One region of the Microbacterium sp. Ru50 genome, then DNA from elsewhere that is predicted to be linked to it. Evidence: predicted binding sites of a transcription regulator. Region 1 holds the regulator's gene; the other holds the start of a gene.
What was found. The regulator HspR, encoded in region 1, represses chaperone genes until heat shock. The targets are predictions, from matches to a motif close to AAGTTGAGTCNNNNNGACTCAACTT.

Region 1 (8,317 bases):
CGTGTTCGCCGCCTCGGCACCGAGCTCGATCCGCAGCAGATGCAGGCAGGCGTCGAGCCCGGCCGCGGTGCCAGCCGATGTGATGATCCGGTCGGACTGCACGTAGAGCACGTCGGGGTCGACCTCGATGAGCGGATACATGCGCGCCATGGTCTCGGCGTAGCGCCAGTGCGTCGTGGCGCGCTTGCCGTCGAGCACACCCGCCGCCGCCACGACGAACGCGCCGCTGCAGACCGTGAGCACCCACGCCCCGCGTTCGACCGCGCGGCGAACCACCGCCGTGACTCGCTCGTCGACGGCATCCCAGCTCTCGCGCGGGATAGGCGTGATGATCACCAGGTCGGCCTCGTCGGCGAACTCGAGTCCCGCGTCGACGTTCAGCGAGAACGCGAGGTTGGCCGGAACCACGCCGGGGTCGGGCGCCACGACCCGGAAGTCGAAGTTCGGAATCCCCTCGTCGCTGCGATCGAGACCGAACGCCTCGCAGGCGAGGCCGAACTCGAACGGTGCGAATCCGGGCTGGACGACGCAGGCGACCGTGTGCATGGCAGGAATCCTCCGAATACCGTCATCTCCGCCAGTATCGGCAGGATGACGCCTATCGTAGCTTTTCTGCCATGGATTCCGACATGCTTCTTTTCGCCGTCGCCCTCGTCGTCATCGCCGCGGTGACGGGCACCCTCGCAGTCGTCGCGCGCGACGGCTACCGCCGAGTGCCCACCGACGCGACGCGCGTGCCGCCGCGGGACGAGGCCGCCCCGACGCGCCCCAGCGCCAGCCGGCGCCGCGTCGAGGGATCAGCCGAGGTCAGCGGGCGCGGAGCGCGCGGGCGCGACGCGATGCCGCGAGCAGTCGCGACGCCGATTCCGCCCAGGTGAACCGGGCGATGTGTGCACGACCCGCCGCGACCAGCGCCGCACGAGCGGCATCGTCGTCGAGCGACTCGACGGCCGCCGCGAACGCGCGCGGGTCGCGGGGCGGCACGTAGAGCGCACCGTCACCACCGACCTCGTGGAAGATTTCCATGTCGCTGACCACCGCCGGCACCCCCAACGCGAGCGCCTCGGCGATCGGCAGCCCGTACCCCTCGTCCAGACTCAGCGTCGCGAGCATGCCCGCATCGGCCAGGAGGGCCGCGTACTCGGCATCCGTCACCCCGCCGTGGAAGACGATACGGGCGTCGGCGGGCGCGAGCTTCTCGAGTTCGGCGCGCCGGCTGTCGGAGATCCGGCTCAGCAGGTGCAGCGTACGACCGGGCAGCCACTGCATCGCGCGGACGAGCGTCTCGACGTTCTTGTAGGGCATGAACGAGCCCATGTAGACGATGTTGCGCGGCTTGGCGGCTCCCGGCATCGCCGTCGACGGCGCGAGATCCGCCAGACGCTGCGGAGCGTTGGGGAGGACGACCACCTCGCGCTTGGTCAGCTTCACGTCGGCGAACTGCCGCTTGCTCGTCTCGCTGACGGTCGCGACGAGGTCCGCGGCGTTGAGCGTGGCGCGCTGGGGCGCGTACGAGAGGTGGAAGAGCCGCCAGCCCAGGCGCACGAACCACGGCAGATCGCGGGGCGGCGTGCGGTGACGGTAGTAGATCGTGTCGTGAAGCGTCAGGATGAGGGCGAACCGCCGGCCGAGCGCGCCGATCGTCTGCATGGGTGAGTAGACCACGTCGGGCCGATGCCGGTTCAGCCGCAGGGCCGCGAACGGCTCGAGCATCGACGTGGGGGCGTGCAGCATGACGTGCGGTGCCCCATCCGGCAGGAAGGGAACCTGCGCGGGGTCGTGCACGATGAACGTGACCTCGACGTCCTCGGCGGGGGCCGCCACGAAGACGGCGTGCGCGAGCTCGTGCGAGAAGCGGCTGATGCCGTCGTGGAAGTCGGTGCGGATGTAGCGCGCGTCGAAGTAGAGCCGCATCGTCACGCGTCGAGCGGCTCGCCGCGGTAGAGCTTCTCGAAGGTGTCGAGGGTGCGCTCGATGTCGTGGATCTCGACACCGTCGAGCGAGGCCTGCTGCATCCGCAGGTACTCCTCGGGAGAGGCGGTGAGCACCCGGCGCAGCTTGTCGGCGAGATCGTCGACGTTGCCGGGCTCGAAGAGGTAGCCGTTCACACCGGACTGGACGAGGTGAGGCAGGGCGACGGCATCCGCCGCGACGACGGGCAGCCCCGAGGCCATGGCTTCCATCGTCGCGATGGACTGCAGCTCGGCGATCGACGCGATCGCGAAGACGTCGGCCCGCGTGTATGCCGCCCGCAGGTCGGCCTCGTCGGTACGCCCATAGAACGTGACGCGGTCGCTGATGCCGAGCTGCTGCGCGGTCTGCTCGAGGTTCCGGCGCTGGTCGCCGCCGCCGACGATGTCGAAGTGGACGTCGAGCTCGGGGGCGAGCTTGGCGACGGCCTTCAGGGTGACCTCGACGTGCTTCTCGGTCGTGAGGCGCCCGACGAACAGGATGCGGCGGTGCTCGCGCGGGGTGAGGTCGGGGGTGTAGTTGCGCTTGTCGATGCCGCAGCTGATCGGGATGACGCCCGAGATGTCGATCGTGTCCTCGAGGAACTCCGCGGCCTTGCGCGTCGGCGTGGTCACGGCACGCGACATCAGGAACGTGCGCTTGGCGTCGTCCCAGCAGAGCTTGATGATGATCTTGTCGAGGAACGGCGGGAGCGTCGTGAAGTCGATGACGTTCTCGGCCATGACGTGGTTGGTCGCGACGACGGGGATGCCGCGCTTGCGCGCCTCGCGCGTGAGTCCGCGCCCGATGACGATGTGCGACTGGCTGTGGACCACGTCGGGCTTGACCGAGTCGAGCACGCGCCGTGCGTAGTGCTTCGAGCGCCAGGGCAGCACGAAGCGCAGCCAGTCGTGCGGGTACCAGCGCCACCCGGGCAGGCGGTGGACGGTGAGGTCGGCGCCCTCGATGTTCTCGGTGAAGATGCCCGACTGCGAGTGCTTCACGCTCGGCGTCACGACGTGCACGTCGTGACCGCGGGCGGCCAGGCCGGCGGAGAGCCGCTCGGCGAAACGGGCGGCGCCATTGACGTCGGGGGCGAAGGTGTCGGCGCCCATCACGATGGTCAGGGGCGCGCGCGTACTGTCGGCGGGAACACCCTCGGTCGTCGTGGATTCGGTCACGGGTCAGGCCCAATCTGTACGGCGGAGTGCCGCCGGCTGTGGCCGACGCGGCGGGCCTGAGCTTACCCGAGCGGTCTTGGGGCTTCCGGGAGGCGGTGCGGCGTTGGGGAAAACCGGGCGGCACGGGCCCGCGCCGCGGGCTGCGCGGCAGACGGGGGCGAGCACCCAGGCGGCATCCCTAGGCTGTGGTCATGGCCCGACTCGAAGCCGATGCCGATCCCGCCCGCTGGGTACCCGTCACCGAATCATTCGGATTCTCCGGACGCCGCGCCCGCAAGCGCGCCATCGGGATGCTGCTGAGCCAGGCGAACGCCGCGATCGGCGCCGCGCCGCGCCCGGGCGGGCGCTTCGCGGCGTGGGCTGCGAGCCAGGCCGTGCCGATGCTCATGCGCCGCGCGAACGGGCGCGTACGGGCCTGGATGTGGAAGGCCGACCCCGAGCTGGTCGTCGTGCTCGCGCAGATGCAGGAAGCGACGCCGCAGGTACGCACCGCGCGGGCGATGATGCCGATGGAGTACGACGACACCGAGGACTTCCGCTCCCCCTACCTCGGGGCGGGCGAGAAGCTCGTGATGACGCTGCCGCCCGACCCGCGGACGCCGCCGTTCGTCTCGTACACGTGGGACACCGGGACGCATCTCGTGACGCTCTCGGCTGTGTGCAGCGACCGCGAGCGCGTGGGAACGGTTCTGGACGAGCTCGATCACCTCGCCCGCTCGCTCCGCGTCGTCGACGACCTGACCCTCGACGAGTCGGCCAACACCCTCCGCCTCCCACCCGCCTGATCGCCGACCCGACGCAAAGCGTCGTCGATCACCGGCCGGAGCGACCTTTCGCGTCGGTTGGGCGCAGAGTCGCGGAGGGCCGGGGTCAGCGGGCCAGCGCCTCGCGTGCGCGGAGGAGAATGGCGCGCCGCCGCGCGCCGCGGTGGGTCCTGTTCACCCGGATGACGCGCCAGCCGAGGCGAGCGAGGTCGTCGAGGCGGTCGACGTCGCGGCCGTACTGCGCGTCGTCGAGCCGGTGCTGCTGACCGTCGTACTCCAACAGCACGCGCCGCTCGACGTCGACGAGGTCGCCATAGGCCACGAAGCGCCCGGCCTCATCGCAGATGACCGCGTTGACCTCGAACGTGGTCAATCCGAGGTCTTCGGCGTCGAGACGCAGCTCCGTCTCCGCAACGGAGTCGGTGCGTTCCCGACAACGTTCGTACGCGAGTCGGAGCGCGCGTACGCCGCGCCGACCGGACCACCCCGCCACCGCTCCACGGAGCTGCTCGATCGACAAGACAGGATCATGCCTGCGCATGAGAGAGTCTGCCGCGATGACGAGCTCGCGTTCGCCCATGAGCTCGGCCGATTGGCACCAGGCGACGGCCGGGTGCGCGATCGGAACGGGTCCGAATCGCCACGGACTCGCCGCCGCGGCTTCGTGCCCGCGCACCCCGGCACCACGGGCACGCCCGAGCGGTCGCGGCGCCGCGACATCCACCTGCGCGCGCAGCCGCTCTGGGATCCAGCCGCCGACGAGAGCCACTGCCGTGGCATGACTGATGTGCTCGCCCGGGCGCAGTTTCGGCAGATAGGCGGTCACCAGCGCGCGCACATCCGTCACGGGCGCACGCGAGCGGAGGCCGTGGAAGGGCGCGGCCAGGTCGGCCGAACGGAGTCTGCCGCGCGTCACCCCGGTCGCGCGCGCCGTCCCGACCGTGAAGGCACCCGGCAGCGCCTCGGGAAGCTCAGCAGGAGTGCGTGCCACCCGTCCAGGCTGGCGGCCCTCCGCACCCCACCCCGAGATCTCCCCAGCCCGTTCGACATCCGATCTCCGTCGCCCCGCCTGTGCAGGACCCCTGCTCACATCCCCGCCACACGCGCGAACCGACCCGAATGGTCGGTTCGCGCGCCGGATAACGCCCCTTTGCGTCGGGTCGCTACGACTGCGGGGACGCGGGCGGGTCGGAGGGGCGGCGGTAGAGCACGACCTCGGTCGCCCGGCGCACGCGCGCGCCGTGACGCAGGGTCACGACCGCGCCGGTGGCGCCGGCCGCGAAGACCCGCGCACCGGGACGCTGCTGCATCTCGTCGCGCAGTCGTTGCTCGAGGTCGCGCACCTCGCGGCGGAGCCCAGCGACCTCGTTCTCGAGCTCCAGGATGCGCGCGATGGCGGGGAGGCTGATGCCCTCCGCAGACATCCGCGCCACCTCCCGCAGCTGACGGATGTGCCGCAGGGAGTAGCGTCGCGACCCGCCCTGCGTGCGGCCCGGCACCACCAGGCCCAGCCGGTCGTACTGCCGGAGGGTCTGCGCGTGCATGGCGGCGAGCTCCGCCGCGGCCGCGATCGCGAAGATCGGGGCGTCCTCGTCGATGTCGTCTTCAGCCATGGTTGGTCACCTCCTGGGCGTCGCGGGTGTCGCCGTCCAGCCCGCCGCCCCCGTTCCGTGGGATCGGGGACGGCGAGCGGGCAGCGGGTGGATCAGCCGCGCGCCTTGTTCATCAGGTCGGCGCGGGGGTTCTCGCGGGGCTCGACCTCCGCGAAACGTTCGAGGGCCGCTCGGGCCTCCTCGTCGAGATGGGCGGGAACGGCGATTTGAACCTCCGCCAGGAGGTCGCCCGTGCCTTTGGACGTGCTCACGCCGCGCCCCTTGACCCGCAGGACGCGACCCGACGGGGTGCCGGGCGCGACCCGCAGCTTGACGGGGTCGCCGCCCAGTGTCGGTACCTCGATCGTGGCGCCGAGGGCCGCCTCGGTGAAGGTCACCGGCACCACGACACGGAGGTTGAGTCCGTCGCGCGTGAACACCGGATGCGGCCGGACGGTCACGCTCACGACGATGTCGCCCGGCTCTCCGCCATCGGGCGAGGGACGCCCGCGACCGCGCAGCCGGATCTTCTGCCCGTCCTTGACTCCGGCCGGGATCTTCACCTTGAACGGCTTGCCGTCCTCGCCCTGGAGCGTGACGGTGTCGCCGCGAACCGCCGTGGCGAAGTCAAGCGTCGTCCGCGCCGTGACGTCGGCGCCGCGCTGCGGGCCGCCGAAGCCCTGGAATCCTCCGGTCGAGCGGCCGAAGCCGCCCGACCCGAAGCGACTGGACCGCCCGGTCTGCTGGTTGAACATCGCGAAGATGTCGTCGAAGTCGGCGCCGCGCGCTCCGGCGCCGCCCCGCGCACCCTGGTTGAAGGCGCTGAAGACGTCCTCGAAGCCACCGGCGCCCTGGCCACCCGCGGTGAAGCGGGCGCTGCCCGACCCCATCGCCCGGATCTGGTCGTACTCGGCACGCTGCTCCTTGTCGGAGAGCACGGAGTACGCCTCGCTGATCTCCTTGAACTTCGCCTCGGCCGCGGGGTCGCCCTGCGTCGAGTCGGGGTGGTACTTGCGCGCGAGCTTGCGGTAGGTCTTCTTCAAGTCGCTGTCGGAGACGTCTTTGGAGACGCCCAGCACCTTGTAGAAGTCCTTGTCGAACCAGTCCTGACTGGCCATGTCGTTGCCTCCTATTCGGCCGGCACGGCGACGACGACCTTCGCCGGACGCAGCTCGATGCTGCCGAGGCGGTAGCCGACCTCGACGACCTCGAGGATCGTCGGCTCGGCCGTGCCCGGGGTGGGCGCCTGGAAGATCGCCTCGTGCTGCTGCGGGTCGAAGGCGTCGCCGGCGGCGCCGTAGGACTCGACACCCAAGCGCGCCACGACCCCGCGGAGCTTGTCCGCGATCACCGCGAGCGGCGATCCCTCGACGAGGTCACCGTGTTTGTCGGCACGGTCGAGGTCGTCGAGCACGGGCAGCAGCCCCTTGGCGACCGACCCCTTGGCGCGCTCGATCTCGGCCTCGCGCTGGTCCTCGGTACGCCGACGGTAGTTGGCGTACTCGGCCTGCACGCGCTTGAGGTCGAGTAGCAGGTCGTGCTCCTCGGCCGGCGCCTCGGCGACGGCCGCCTCGTCGGACTGCGTCGCTCCGAGGATGTCGTCGATGGTCAGTTCGTCGTCCGCAGCCGCGGCGTCGGCGGCATCCGATGCTCCGGAGGCCTCGTGCGCGTCGGGGCCGGACGCCTGGGCGTCCGACCCCTCCTCGCCGAGGACCTCGTCATCGCCGTGCGGCTCTTCGAAGTCCTTGTCGGTCATGATTACTTCTTCTCGTCCTCGTCTTCGACGACTTCGGCGTCGACGACGTCCTCATCGGATGCCGCCGCACCGGTGTCACCGGTCGGAGCGTCGGTCGGGGCTCCCGGCGCCTGGTCGGCCTGACCCTGCGCGTAGATGGCCTCGCCAAGCTTGCCCTGCGATGCGTTGAGCTTCTCGAACGCGGTCTTCACGGCCTCGTCGTCGTCGCCAGCGAGCGCGGTCTTCAGCGCGTCGACGTCGCCCTGGACCTCGGTCTTGACGTCCTCGGGGAGCTTGTCGGCGTTGTCGGCGATCAGCTTCTCGATCGAGTACGACAGGGTCTCGGCCTGGTTGCGGACCTCGGCGGCCTCGCGGCGCTTCTTGTCCTCTGCCGCGTGCTCCTCGGCCTCGCGCACCATGCGCTCGATGTCGTCCTTCGGCAGCGACGAGCCGCCGGTGATCGTCATCGACTGCTCCTTGCCGGTGCCCTTGTCCTTCGCCGAGACGTGAACGATGCCGTTCGCGTCGATGTCGAAGGTGACCTCGACCTGCGGGATGCCGCGGGGCGCCGGTGCGATGCCCGTGAGCTCGAACGTGCCGAGCGGCTTGTTGTCGCGGGTGAAGTCGCGCTCGCCCTGGAAGACCTGGATGGCGACCGACGGCTGGTTGTCGTCGGCGGTCGTGAAGGTCTCGCTGCGCTTGGTGGGGATGGCGGTGTTGCGCTCGATGAGCTTCGTCATGATGCCGCCCTTGGTCTCGATGCCGAGGCTCAGGGGGGTCACGTCGATGAGGAGGACGTCCTTGCGCTCGCCCTTGAGGACGCCGGCCTGCAGGGCGGCGCCGACGGCGACGACCTCGTCCGGGTTCACACCCTTGTTGGGCTCCTTGCCGGCTTCCTTCTTCACCAGCTCCGACACGGCGGGCATGCGGGTGGAACCACCCACGAGCACGACGTGGTCGATGTCGCCGACCTTGATGCCGGCCTCGCGGATGACGTCCTCGAACGGCTTCTTCGTGCGGTCGAGCAGGTCCTTGGTGAGGTCCTCGAACTTCGCGCGCGACAGCGTCTCGGACAGCGAGACGGGGCCCGAGTCG
Region 2 (8,317 bases), 380 kb from region 1:
GAGACAGTGAATGAGAAGCCTCCGCTCTGCGGGGGCTTCTTTGTTTTCCGTTCCACGCCGACGACTTTGTTGTGGTGCTGCACATTCTCAGCGGTCATCGCGTAGCGTGGGGGCGTGACCGAACGGAACTGGGCCGGAACACACACCTTCACCGCCGAAGCTGTACTCGCACCGACGACGATCGACGAGGCTCGACGCATGGTCGCCGCGCACGACCGCATCCGGTCGCTGGGCACACGGCATTCGTTCAACGACCTCGCCGACACGGCCGGCGTCCTGCTCGATCTCACCGGGCTCGACGCCGACATCATCGTCGATGAGGATGCGCGGACCGTGACGGTGGGAGCCGGAACGCGCTATGCCGTCGTCGCTCGGCACCTCGCCGATCACGGCTGGGCGCTGCACAACATGGGTTCGCTGCCGCACATCTCCGTCGGTGGTGCGACGGCGACGTCGACGCACGGGTCGGGCGACGGCAACGGGTCGCTCGCGACGGCGGTGCGGGCGCTGGAGTTCATCACTCCAGACGGCGAGCTGCGCACGGTCTCGGCCGGTGACGCCGACTTCGCCGGCAGCGTCGTCCACCTCGGCGCACTCGGGCCGGTCGTCCGGCTGACGCTCGCGATCGAGCCGACCTACCAGGTGCGCCAGGACACCTATGCCGGGCTCACCTGGGACGATCTCTTGAAGCGCTTCGACGAGGTGACGGCGTCGGGCTACAGCGTCAGCGTCTTCACCCGCTGGAACACGCCGGATGTCGGCGAAGTGTGGATCAAGGAGCGCCTCGACGCCGCGTCGGCCCCCGACATGCCGGAACGCGTGCTGAGCGCTCGGCGCGTCAGGGTCAAGGCGGACTCGCCCGCGGCCGACGGAGTCGACAACACGACCGAGCAGGGCGGCATCCCCGGGGATTGGTGCGAGCGCCTGCCGCACTTCCGCATCGACGCGACCCCGTCCAACGGCGACGAGATCCAGACCGAGTACTGGGTCGACCGTGCGGTGGCCGTCGAGGCGATCGCGGCCGTCCGCTCGATCGCCGACCGAGTCGAGCCCGCCCTTCTCGTGACCGAGCTGCGCACCGTCGCCGCCGATGACCTCTGGCTCTCTCCCGGGTTCGGGCGCGACAGTGTGTGCATCCACTTCACGTGGAAGAACGAACCGGATGCGGTCCGCGAGGCGATCGCGAATGTGGAGCGCGTGCTCGCTCCGTTCGACCCCCGGCCGCACTGGGGCAAGGTCTTCTCGATGCCCATCGGCGATTCGCTCCCGCGTCTCGCTGATTTCCGCGAGCTCGTGGCGCGTGTCGACCCGACCGGTAAGTTCTCGGGTCCGTACCTCGAGCGGGTGCTGGGCATCGCCGCTCGCTGATTCACCGGTTCACGAGAACGGGCGGGATGCCTCGATGATCCGGCTGAGATCGACGGCGGTGCGCGTCCACGGCGAGATGCGACCATCGCCGTCCGCGGGCACCGTTGCGACGACGCGGGCGAGCGCCTTCTCGGCATCCTCGACCGTGGCTGCCGTCGCCGGGTCGCCCAGAGGTCGTGCGACGGCTCGCGCTGTGGCCCGTACGGCCTCGGCGAGCTCGGCGCGCAGCGGCGCGGCGTCGGGGGTGAGGGGGAGGCCGTCGATGCCGTCGCCGAGCTCGATCGTCTGGCGCACAGTGTTCTCGAGCGCTCTCAAGCGACGGTCGTTCTCGGCCTCGATGCCGCGGCGGCGCCGAGCGAGCGGATGGGCTTTGCGGCTGCGGGCGGCCTCGCGCACGTCGGCCGAGACGGCGTCGAGGATCTCTCCGAGGTAGCGCTGGCCCGCCGAATCGGCGGGTTCGCTGGCGGCGACCGAGGTCGCCAGCATCTCGAGCCGGTCCGAGACCGCGTCGCGCAGCTGCGACAGGCGGGTGGAGGCCCGCCGGAGGTACAGGGGTGGGACGAGCGCGAGGTTGACGGCCACCCCGATGAGCACGCCGAACGCCATCGTCACGAGGTACGACACCGAGAAGCCGCCGGCGTCGTTCGCGCCCAGCAGCAGAACGAACAGCGCCGCGATGGCGATCCAGTCTCGGCCGGTGCCGAGAGCTCGGATGCCGCCGACGGCGACGCCCGCGGCGACGACGATCGCCACGCCGATGATCCGCGGGCTGGGTCCGGAGACGATCCACAGTCCCGCGAGGCCGATCGCGATGCCGATGGCCAGGCCTCCCAGCGCTTGCAGGCCCGCCTTGGCGGAGTCGGCGATCGTCGGGTACATGCTCACGAGAACGCCGAGCGGCGCGTAGTAGGAGTACTCGTCGTGCGCGAACGGCACATACGGCGCGAGGTACCAGGCGATCGCGGCGGCGAGGGCCGCCTTGCCGGCGAGCAGAAGGCGCGAGACCGCGAAGGCCTCGCCACCCGCGGTGCGCGCGGCTGCCTTGAGCGATGCCAGACGGGGGTGGGATGGGGTGGTCATCGGTCGCGACGATAGGCGCGTGGCGTATCCGTCGGCAGGCCCTTGACGTCGCCCGGTGCGTACGGCAGATGCTGGCGTAGCCTGGAGGTGTGAGCGCTTACGTCTCGGCGTTCGAGCTGTTCTCCATCGGTGTAGGACCCTCGAGCTCCCACACGGTCGGCCCGTTGCGCGCCGCCCGAGCTTTCGCCGTCGGGCTCGAGGCCGCCGGCAGGCTGCCCGAGGTCGTGCGCGTCGGTTGCGTGCTGTACGGGTCGCTCGGAGCGACCGGCATCGGGCACGGCACTCCCGACGCGGTGGTCGCGGGGTTGCAGGGCCACGCGCCCGAGACGGTCGATCCCGATGCGGTCCGCGCGGCGTGGACGAGCTGGACGGACGGCTCACCTCTGCTGCTCGCAGGCCGGCATCCGGTGCCGTTCTCGCGAGGCGATGTGACCTTCGAGCCGCGGACGCGACTGCCGGAGCATCCGAACGCGATGACGCTGAGCGCGTGGGATGCCGCCGGCCATCTCGTCGCGTCGGACACGTATCTCTCGGTCGGGGGTGGCTTCATCCGCCGGGCGGGGGCAGACGCCGCTCCGCGGGGAGCGGGAGGCGGACCGAGCAGCGATGTCGCGTGGCCGTACCGGTTCAGCACGGCGGCCGAGCTGCTCGAGCTGTGCGAGCGCGACGGGGTGAGCATCGCCGGGCTCGCGCGCCGCAACGAGGAGGTGCTTCGTCCCGAGGCTGAGGTCGCCGCGGGGCTCGACGCGATCTGGGATGCGATGTCGGGGTGCGTCGATGCGGGCTTGCGTGCCGAGGGCACGTTGCCCGGGATGCTGCGCGTGCGGCGGCGCGCGGGCGCGATGCGTGCGCAGCTCGAGGCGGCCGAAGCCGCGGGTGGGCGGGAGCTCCCGGGGGAGTGGCTGGGTGCGTTCGCGCTCGCCGTCAACGAGGAGAACGCGTCGGGCGGACGCGTCGTCACCGCGCCCACCAACGGGGCCGCGGGGATTGTTCCCGCGGTGGCGATGTACTGGTGGCGGTTCGCGGCGGAGTCGCGCCTGGCCTCGGAGGATCTCGACCGTCGGCGCGGGATTCGGCGGTTCCTGTTGACCGCGACGGCGCTCGGCTCGCTCTTCAAGGCCAACGCCTCGATCTCGGGTGCGGAGGGCGGGTGTCAGGCCGAGGTCGGGTCCGCGTGCGCGATGGCGGCCGGGGGCCTGACGGCGGTCATGGGTGGCAGCAACGCGCAGATCGAGAACGCGGCGGAGATCGCGATGGAGCACCACCTCGGGCTCACGTGCGACCCGGTCGGCGGTCTCGTGCAGATCCCGTGCATCGAACGCAACGCGATCGCCGCGTCGACGGCGGTCACCGCTGCGCGCCTCGCGCTGCGGGGCGACGGGCAGCACTACGTCTCGCTGGATGCCGTCGTCGAGACGATGCGGCAGACGGGGATCGACATGTCACACAAGTACAAGGAGACGAGCGAGGGCGGGCTCGCCGTCAACGTCGTCGAGTGCTGAGAGGCCCTTCCGCGCCCCGTCTCCGGGGCGCTGTTCGCCGTGCGAGAACCCTTGGCACTCGATGGGGGAGAGTGCTAATCTGAATGCAGTTGAGCCGACAGGGCTCAACTTCCAGATCTCAACATGAAGCATCAGAGAAGGGAAAGATCGATGGCTACTTACGACCCGTTCCGCGACCTCGACCGCATTGCCTCGAGCCTCTTCGACACGCGCCGCGGCCCCCGTCGCATGCCGATGGACCTCTACCGTGACGGCGACCACTACGTGATGACCGCCGACCTGCCGGGCATCGACCCGGGCTCGGTCGACATCGACGTCGACGGCCAGCTGCTGACGATCCGCGCCGAGCGCACGCTCACCAGCGGCGACGGAGTGAAGTGGATCACGCGCGAGCGTGAAGCCGCGAGCTTCCTGCGCCAGCTGAACCTCGGCCAGGGCGTCGACACGGAAGGCATCGCCGCGACCTACAACAACGGCGTCCTGACCGTGACCATCCCGGTCAGCGAGAAGGCCAAGCCGCGCAAGGTCGAGGTCACGACCGACGCAGCCGCGCCGGTGGTGCCGATCGAGAACTGATCGCGCAAATCCGCGTTCGCACGACGGGCGGCCGCAGCTCCCTCGGGGGCGGCGGCCGCCCGTCGCGTGCGGGTCGGTGCCGAATGCGTCGCGGATGCGCGGATGCGCGGATGCGCGGATGCGCCGATGCGTCGCGGCTGAGGAGATGCGTCACCGGTGACCAAAGGCGCGCGAGTCCGTCGTGCCCGGCCTCGGAACGTGCGCGGACACACGCCCCGAACTCAGAACGGTGGAGGTTCGTCCGTCGGTGGCCCGCCGCTTCCGGCATCCCGTGGCGGGCTCGCGGTGTCGATGGCGAAGCAGACGGCCGGTATGGGGACGTCTTCGCGGTAGGTCCTGCCGAGGGGTGAGGTCCATTCGAGAACCCCGCCTCCGATCTGTCTGACCTCCCACTTGGTGAACTGCTTCATCGAGTGGTGTCTTTGGCAGAGGTGGGCGAGGTTGAAGATGTGGGTGTGGCCGCCAAGGGCGTAATCGATCGTGTGGTCGATCTCGCACCGGATCGCGGCGCGCCGGCATCCGGGGAACCGGCAGTGCTGGTCCCGCACCATCAGGAGTTTCTTCATCGATGCGGTGGGCCGATAGGTGTCGATCTCGACCGGTGTGCGGATGACCGGGTCGATGAAGAGCCGGTCCCATTCGCTGACCTGCCCGGCGAGTCGTCGGACGGTGTCGGCATCGACGAGCCCGGCCCCGACGGCTTCGGCGGGGTTCTCGTCCTTGCCCATCAGTGTCCCCGCGGCGACGGCGACTTGCACGCGTGCCCGGATCGCCCCCAGCCCACCGGCCCGGTCGGTCCCGTAGGTCGGGTCGACCACGGGCGCGCCGCCGAGAACGAGGTCGCCCAGGATGTCCGCGCGCAGCTGGTCCATCGTCCGGGTATCGGCGGGCTCGCCCGCTTCTGCGGCATCCGCCGCCGAACTCTCCCCGGCATCCGCGCCGGCGCCCCGGCCAGCGGCATCCGCCCCGCCCGCCCCGGCACCGCCAGTGCCCGCGACCCGGGCGTCCTTCACCGACTGTCCCATCTGCGTGAGCCGGTCGAGCATCCCCGCCGCGATCACCGTGGGCAGACTGGCGACGAGGTTCGACATTCCGTCGGTTCCGTGGAACACGCGCACGCACCGTTCCGCGACCGCGGTCTTGTGCCGCTCTGTGAACGTCTGCGTATGCAACCGGGCTGCCAGGGTCTCCAGCGCACCCCGCACGCGGGAGGGCACATCCCGCTCACACACCCCGATCGCGGCCTCCGCGAACGAATCCCGCATCGCAGCCGGCACCCCCGCGCCGACGCGCACCACCAGATCCACGTGTCCGCATTCGATCCGCCGCTGCACCCACGCGTCGAACACAGTGGGGTAGTCGTCGATGACCGTCATCGCGTGGTCGATCTCACCCTGCAGCCGGCGGTCGGTCAGCCGGGCCATCCCGGCCGCTTCGGCTGCCACCGACCGCAGCTCCATATCCGACGCCATGCCGCGCACGCCGTCGCGGCGCGCGTTGTGCAGGGCGGCGTGGCCCAGATCGGCCAGCGCCCGAGTGCGGGCGATGTCAGCGGCGTGAGAGAGGTCGAGCGCCTCCGCGTACCGCGAGAGAGCGAGCGCCTGCGACGGTGTGGGGGCCTCGCGTCCCACTTCGCCACCCACGCCATTCGCTGTCATGTTCCCATGATGCCAGCAAGGTACGACATGTGAGTCGGACCTATGTTCGGTCAAAGAATGTCGGGTCACCGTCCCGCCTGGGGAGGAATCGACACCGCACGACGCCCCACGACACCGCGTGACGCCCCACGACGCCGCACGACGCCCCACGACACCGCGGGACGCCGCCCGACCGCTCCGCCGGGCGTCAGGGCAGGCGGCGCAGCTTCGTCGTCAGCTGCTCGAGCTGCTCCAGCTCCTCGGTCGACAGCATCGACATCCGCTCGGCGATGGAGCGACCGTGGGCCGCAGCGAGCCGGCGGAAGGCTGAGACGCCCTCCGGGGTCGCGGTGAGCATCGCGCCGCGACCGTCGGTGGGGTCACCGCACTTGGTGATGAGGCCGCGCGAGACCATCCGGTCGACCAGGCGCGACACGCTCGGCTGGCTGATGAGCATGTTGGCCGTGACATCGCGCAGCCGCGCCCGATGACCGGTGCCGCGCACGACCGTGAGAAGGACGTCGTACTCGGCTTGCGTGAGCTCATCGCCGGCGAAGTCGTTGCTGATGTCGTCGAAGATCTCGTGCTGCGCGCGGAACAGGCTCTCCCACGCTGCCACGGCACGACGACGATCGCTCATGGCGACAACTTTACTGCCCGCCTAAGCTGGTCGGCATGATGCGTCGCACCCGGGCGGCACTCGCGGTCGTGGTCCTCATGCTGATCACAGGCCTTTTCGGACTGACGGCCCCCGCCGCGGCATCCGAAGACGAATCCGCCGATGTCGACGCGTTCGTCTTCGATTCGCTTTCCGTCGATTACACCCTCACCCGCGACGAGGACGGCACGGCGCGGATGCGGGTCGTCGAGACCTTCGTCGCCGAGTTCCCCGAGTCGGATCAGAACCGCGGCATGCGCCGTCTTCTGCCCGAGACGTACAACGGGCAGCCGCTGCATCCGCGGCTCATCTCCGTCACCGACGAGAACGGGCAGGCCCGTCCCGTCGACACCGACAGCGAGGACGGCACGCTCGGCATCCTGACGCGCGAGCCCGGGTACCTGCACGGGCGGAACACCTTCGTCTTCACCTACGACCTCGAAAACGTCGTGTGGGACTTCGCGGACACCGGGCTGGAGTTCTACTGGGACGTCAACGGCATCGACTGGAATCAGCCGTTCCGTCAGGTGACCGCGACGCTGCACATCGATCCCGGCCTTGCGGCCTCGCTCGCGGGGCGTCAGGCCTGCTACATCGGCGAGCAGGACAGCACGACTCCGTGTCCCGAGATCATCGCCTCACCGGACGGAACCGCGATCACCGCCTCGGCGACCGACCTCGCACCGCACGAGACGCTCAGCTTCGCCGTCGGGTTCGACGAGGGCGCGTTCGAGGTATACGACACCGGGTTCCTGGCTTCGCCTCTGGGGTGGCTTCAGTCCGGGGCAGCGGTGCTCCTCGCCGGTGCCACCGGCTGGGCGCTGCGGAACCGCCGCCGGTACCTCCGCGACGATCCGGGGCGTCCGACGGTCATCGCGGAGTATGCACCGCCGCGCCGCATCGACGCACTCGATGCGGCGGTGCTGCTGCAGAAGACCTCGAAGGCGATTCCGGCCGAGATCCTTGAGCTCGCGCTCCTCGGTTCCATCCGCATCGTCGACGACGGCCACCGCCGCTGGGGGCGCGCGAAGCTGCAGGCGGAGCTCGTCGATCCCCGGGCCGCCGACGAGAACGGGCGCAGACTCCTGCGCGGCATGTTCCCGAATCACCGACGCGGTGAGGTCTACCGTTTCGGGACCTCCGACACGCGGCTGTCGTCCGAGTCCCAGCGGGCGCTGAAGATGGCGAAGGACAGCCTCCGCGGGCGCGACATGTACAAGCCGGTGCCGAGGGGAGTGCGCGGCTGGCCCGTCGCCGCCTGGGCGATCGCGGCGGGACTGGTGATCCTGTTCGGGGCGCTCGCGCTGAACGCATACGTCCACCCGGCGCTGCCCATCATCGGCATCGTGCTGGCGGGGGCGTCGTTCATCGTGGTCGTGTTCGCGGTCGCCGGCGATCCGTTGTCGGCCGCGGGCGCGGAGGTCCGTGATCACCTGCTCGGGCTCGACCTCTTCATCCGGTGGGCCGAGGCCGACCGCATCCGGATGCTGCAGTCG

Region 2: C3481_RS06095 (Hsp20/alpha crystallin family protein) is a predicted target of HspR. The motif match lies at 4,037-4,061, and genes of this name have one in related genera.

The regions. Positions count from the first base shown of each region.
Region 1 covers NZ_PQSV01000001.1:1,651,499-1,659,815, forward strand. The annotation lists gene C3481_RS07755 (helix-turn-helix domain-containing protein) at 1-546, opposite strand, end outside; gene C3481_RS07760 (hypothetical protein) at 618-878, shown strand; gene C3481_RS07765 (glycosyltransferase) at 808-1,914, opposite strand; gene C3481_RS07770 (glycosyltransferase) at 1,917-3,065, opposite strand; gene C3481_RS07775 (hypothetical protein) at 3,323-3,916, shown strand; gene C3481_RS07780 (hypothetical protein) at 4,002-4,886, opposite strand; gene C3481_RS07785 (heat shock protein transcriptional repressor HspR) at 5,059-5,508, opposite strand; gene C3481_RS07790 (DnaJ C-terminal domain-containing protein) at 5,601-6,605, opposite strand; gene C3481_RS07795 (nucleotide exchange factor GrpE) at 6,617-7,243, opposite strand; gene dnaK (molecular chaperone DnaK) at 7,246-8,317, opposite strand, start outside.
Region 2 covers NZ_PQSV01000001.1:1,266,526-1,274,842, reverse strand. The annotation lists gene C3481_RS06110 (FAD-binding protein) at 115-1,368, shown strand; gene C3481_RS06105 (FUSC family protein) at 1,378-2,448, opposite strand; gene C3481_RS06100 (L-serine ammonia-lyase) at 2,538-3,950, shown strand; gene C3481_RS06095 (Hsp20/alpha crystallin family protein) at 4,101-4,526, shown strand; gene C3481_RS06090 (HNH endonuclease signature motif containing protein) at 4,748-6,184, opposite strand; gene C3481_RS06085 (MarR family winged helix-turn-helix transcriptional regulator) at 6,372-6,803, opposite strand; gene C3481_RS06080 (DUF2207 domain-containing protein) at 6,839-8,317, shown strand, end outside.